One region of the Simplicispira piscis genome, then DNA from elsewhere that is predicted to be linked to it. Evidence: riboswitches for the same ligand, from Rfam matches in the RefSeq annotation. Region 1 holds a riboswitch; the other holds the start of a gene.
What was found. A riboswitch is a leader RNA that binds a small molecule or an ion and turns the genes downstream of it on or off. The one in region 1 is predicted to bind S-adenosylhomocysteine.
Positions count from the first base shown of each region.

Region 2: linked by a shared signal. The riboswitch ahead of metH (methionine synthase) and the one ahead of ahcY (adenosylhomocysteinase) in region 1 are both predicted to bind S-adenosylhomocysteine.

Region 1 is NZ_BAAGQN010000007.1:448,473-450,667, reverse strand. Features, by position in the region: gene ahcY (adenosylhomocysteinase) at 1-1,272, opposite strand, end outside; S-adenosyl-L-homocysteine riboswitch at 1,338-1,419, opposite strand; gene ACYVOC_RS05425 (MFS transporter) at 1,458-2,195, opposite strand, start outside.
Region 2 is NZ_BAAGQN010000007.1:835-3,029, reverse strand. Features, by position in the region: gene metH (methionine synthase) at 1-1,297, opposite strand, end outside; S-adenosyl-L-homocysteine riboswitch at 1,328-1,407, opposite strand; gene ACYVOC_RS03315 (PACE efflux transporter) at 1,450-1,896, opposite strand; gene ACYVOC_RS03310 (LysR family transcriptional regulator) at 1,960-2,195, shown strand, end outside.

The DNA.
Region 1 (2,195 bases):
GTAGAAGTCGTTGTGCGTGAACAGCTCGATCTGAGCGATGGTCTGGTTGGCAAAGCTCGACGACATCACGAAGCTCGGATGGCCTGTGCCGCAGCCCAGGTTCACCAGGCGGCCCTTGGCCAGCAGGATGATGCGTTTGCCATCGGGGAAGATGACGTGATCGACCTGGGGCTTGACCTCTTCCCATTCGCATTTTTCTTCGAGCTTTGCAACCTGGATTTCGTTGTCGAAGTGGCCAATGTTGCAGACGATAGCCTGGTCCTTCATGGCGGTCATGTGCTCGAAGGTGATCACATCGCGGTTGCCGGTGGTGGTCACAAAAATGTCGGCCTTGTCGGCGGCGTATTCCATGGTCACGACCTTGTAGCCTTCCATCGCGGCCTGCAGCGCGTTGATGGGGTCAATCTCGGTCACCCAGACCTGGGCCGACAGCGCACGCAGCGCCTGGGCGCTGCCCTTGCCCACGTCGCCGTAACCCGCAACGCAGGCCACTTTGCCCGCAATCATCACATCGGTAGCGCGCTTGATGCCGTCCACCAGCGACTCGCGGCAGCCGTACAGGTTGTCAAACTTGCTCTTGGTGACCGAATCGTTCACGTTGATGGCGCGGAACATCAGGCTGCCCTTGGCGGACATTTCCTTGAGGCGGTGCACGCCGGTGGTGGTTTCTTCGGTGACGCCGATGATCTCCGCACTCTTGCGGCTGTACCAGGTGGGGTCCACGGCCAGCTTGGCCTTGATGGAGGCAAACAGGCAGGTTTCTTCTTCGCTGGTAGGGTTGGCAATGAGGGATGCGTCTTTTTCAGCACGCTTGCCCAGGTGCATGAGCAGCGTGGCGTCGCCGCCGTCGTCCAGAATCAGGTTCGGGCCTTCGCCGGGCGTGCCTGCAGCGCCGAAGTCAAAAATACGGTGCGTGTAATCCCAGTAGTCGGCCAGCGACTCGCCCTTGATGGCGAACACCGGTGTGCCGCCCGCAGCAATGGCGGCGGCGGCATGGTCTTGCGTCGAGAAAATGTTGCACGAAGCCCAGCGCACCTGCGCGCCCAGCGCCTGCAGCGTCTCGATGAGCACGGCGGTCTGGATAGTCATGTGCAGGCTGCCGGTGATGCGCGCGCCCTTGAGCGACTGCTTGGCAGCGAATTCTTCGCGGATGGCCATCAGGCCGGGCATCTCGGTTTCGGCGATGCGGATTTCTTTGCGGCCCCAGGCGGCCAGGCCAATGTCGGTAATGGCGCAGTCGGTGAGGACGGGGGCGTTGACGCGTGCGTTCATGGTTTGCTCCAAAGCATGTTTGAAAAACCACTCGCCGGGGGAAGGTACAGGCTCACCACACGGAAAGTGGATGAGCGTCGTTGCGGGATGACTCCGAGCCTCACGTCCCGCATACACAATGGGGCCGCTGCAACGCTCCTCGGAGGAAGGGGCGATTATATCGGCACCGCAGGCGGCGCGCTGCCTCACCCCTTGGCGGCATCGGCCCTGCTGCGCAGGCGCAGCGCGAGCCACAGCGCGCCCGCCAGCAAGACCAGCGAAAAGACCACCAGCGCCGGCCACTGGCCATGCTCCCAGAACCAGCCCCCGGCCGACCCCAGCAGGCTCGACCCCAGGTAGTACGCCAGCAGGTACAGCGACGAGGCATGCCCCTTGGACTGCAGCGCCAGCCTCCCTACCCAACCGCTGGCCACGGCGTGCGCCACAAAGAACCCGAAGGTCAGCACCGCAATGCCCGCGATCACCCCCGCCAGGGGCGCCACCAGGGTCAGCAACACGCCCGCCGACATCAGCACCACACCGCCGACAAGCACCGGCGCACGGCCCAGACGGTCTGCCAGCGCGCCCGCTGTGGGCGAGGCCACCATGCCGAACAGGTAGACACTGAAGATCAGCCCGATCTGCGTCTGGCTCAGGCCATAGGGCGGCAGGGCAAGCCGGAAACCGGCGTAGTTGAACAGCGAGACAAACACCCCCATCAGCGCAAAGCCCGAGGCAAACAGCAGCGGCAGGCCCGGCGTTTGCAGATGGGCGCGCCAGGCGCCCAGGTGGTACCGCAAACCCAGGGCCCTGCGCACCGCCGGGGCGCCCGGCCTGTCGGCGCGCGGCAGCAGCAGCACAAAACCGACCGCAGCCACCAGGCCCAGCACCCCCATGGTGGCCAGGGCCACGCGCCAACCAAAGTGGTCTGCCAGCGCGCTCAT
Region 2 (2,195 bases), 450 kb from region 1:
TGACGATTTTTCCCTTGGTGCGCACGTCGCGCCCAGCCAGCTCGTCCTGGCGTTTTTCTTCTTCGATGTAGGGGATGAGATGCGCCACGGCGAGCTTCATCACGCGCGCGCTTTTCACCACCTGGGGCAGGAACATCTTGCCCTGGCCAAACAGGTCGCCGACGATGCTCATGCCGTCCATCAGCGGGCCTTCAATGACGTGCAGCGGGCGTCCGCCCTGGGCCAGAATTTCCTGGTATGCCTCTTCGGTGTCCTCGACGATGAAGTCGGTGAAGCCGTGCACCAGCGCGTGCGACAAGCGCTCGCCCACGGTCTTGGGCGATTCGGGTGTACCGCGCCATTCGAGTTTTTTGCTCTCGTCCTTGGCTCCGCTCTTGGCGGTTTCGGCCACTTCGAGCAGCCTTTCCGCCGCGTCAGGACGGCGGTTGAGGATGACGTCTTCCACACGCTCGCGCAGCACCGGGTCGAGGTCGTCGTACACACCCACCATGCCGGCATTGACGATGCCCATGTCCATGCCGGCCTGGATGGCGTGGTACAGGAACACGGTGTGGATCGCCTCACGCACCGGGTCGTTGCCGCGGAAGCTGAACGATACGTTCGACACACCGCCAGACACCTTGGCGCCGGGCAGGTGGGCCTTGATCCAGCGTGTCGCTTCGATGAACTCAACCGCGTAGTTGGAATGCTCCTCGATGCCGGTGGCCACGGCAAAGATGTTGGGGTCGAAGATGATGTCTTCGGGCGGAAAGCCCACCTCGTCCACCAGGATGCGGTAGGCACGTTCACAGATCTGGATCTTGCGCGCGAAGGTGTCTGCCTGTCCTTGTTCGTCAAACGCCATCACCACGGCAGCGGCGCCGTAGCGGCGCACTAATTTTGCATGGTGCTTGAAGGCCTCCACGCCTTCTTTCATGCTGATCGAGTTGACGATGGGCTTGCCCTGGATGCAGCGCAGCCCCGCCTCGATCACCTCCCACTTGGAGCTGTCGACCATGATGGGCAGGCGCGCAATGTCGGGCTCGGACGCAATCAGGTTCAAAAAACGCACCATGGCCGCCTTGCTGTCGAGCATGGCCTCGTCCATGTTGATGTCGATGATCTGCGCGCCGTTTTCGACCTGCTGGCGTGCCACGGCCAGCGCGTCCTCGAACTGGCCGTTCAAAATCATGCGGGCAAAGGCCTTGGAGCCGGTGACGTTGGTGCGCTCGCCGACGTTGACGAACAACGTGCCAGCGCCAATGGAGACGGGCTCCAGGCCCGACAGCCGCATGGGAGGGACGGAAATTTCAGACATGGGAACTCACCTGTATTTCTGATAGCCCGGAACAGGTGAGCGTCGTTGCGGGGGCCTGGCATTCCAAGCCTGACAGTCCGCGCGGGACTGCTGCAACGCTCCTTGGAATGGATCGATTTTAGGGCGGCGCAAATGCCCAGGAGTACACAAGCTTATGCCGCGGAGGCGGGCAAGCCAAAAACCTGGTCAAAACCCCAATTAAAGACAAAGGTGTAGCACAGGAAAAACACCACCAGCCCCAGGTCCATCACCAGCGCCTGCCACAGGCTGATGTCGAACCACCAGGCAAACAGCGGCACCAGCGTAAACACCAGTCCGCCCTCGAAGCCCACCGCATGCGCCAAGCGGCGGCGCAGGCTGCGACCGCGCACCACCTGACGGGCTTCCCAGCGCTCAAAAAGGGCATTGAAGACCAGGTTCCAGGCCACGGCGATGGCCGACGAGGCCACAGCCATCACCCCGGCATGTCCCACACCCTGGCTGGAAAACTGCGCGAGCCCGAAAGTGGCGACGGCAATGGCGATCAATTCGTAAATACTGACGTAGACCACGCGGCGGCGCACGCCGTGCAGGCCGGGGATGAGAGGCGAAGATGACATGGCATCGAATTTATCGGCTCTAGGCTGATAATTAAAGTCAGCTTATTTCAGTTTTATTGATAGATGGCCTTTTCCTCCGACAGCGTACAGCTCTTTCTGGCCGTACTCGACCACGGCTCCTTCTCCGCCGCCGCGCGGGCCCTGGGCCGGGTGCCCTCGGCCGTGAGCATGGCCATGGGCCACCTGGAGGCAGAGTTGGACATGGCGTTGTTTGACCGCCACGGACGCGAGCCACGCCCCACCGCAGCGGCTCGCGCCCTCGAGCCCCAGGCCCGCTTGCTGGCGGGGCAGCTGCTGCA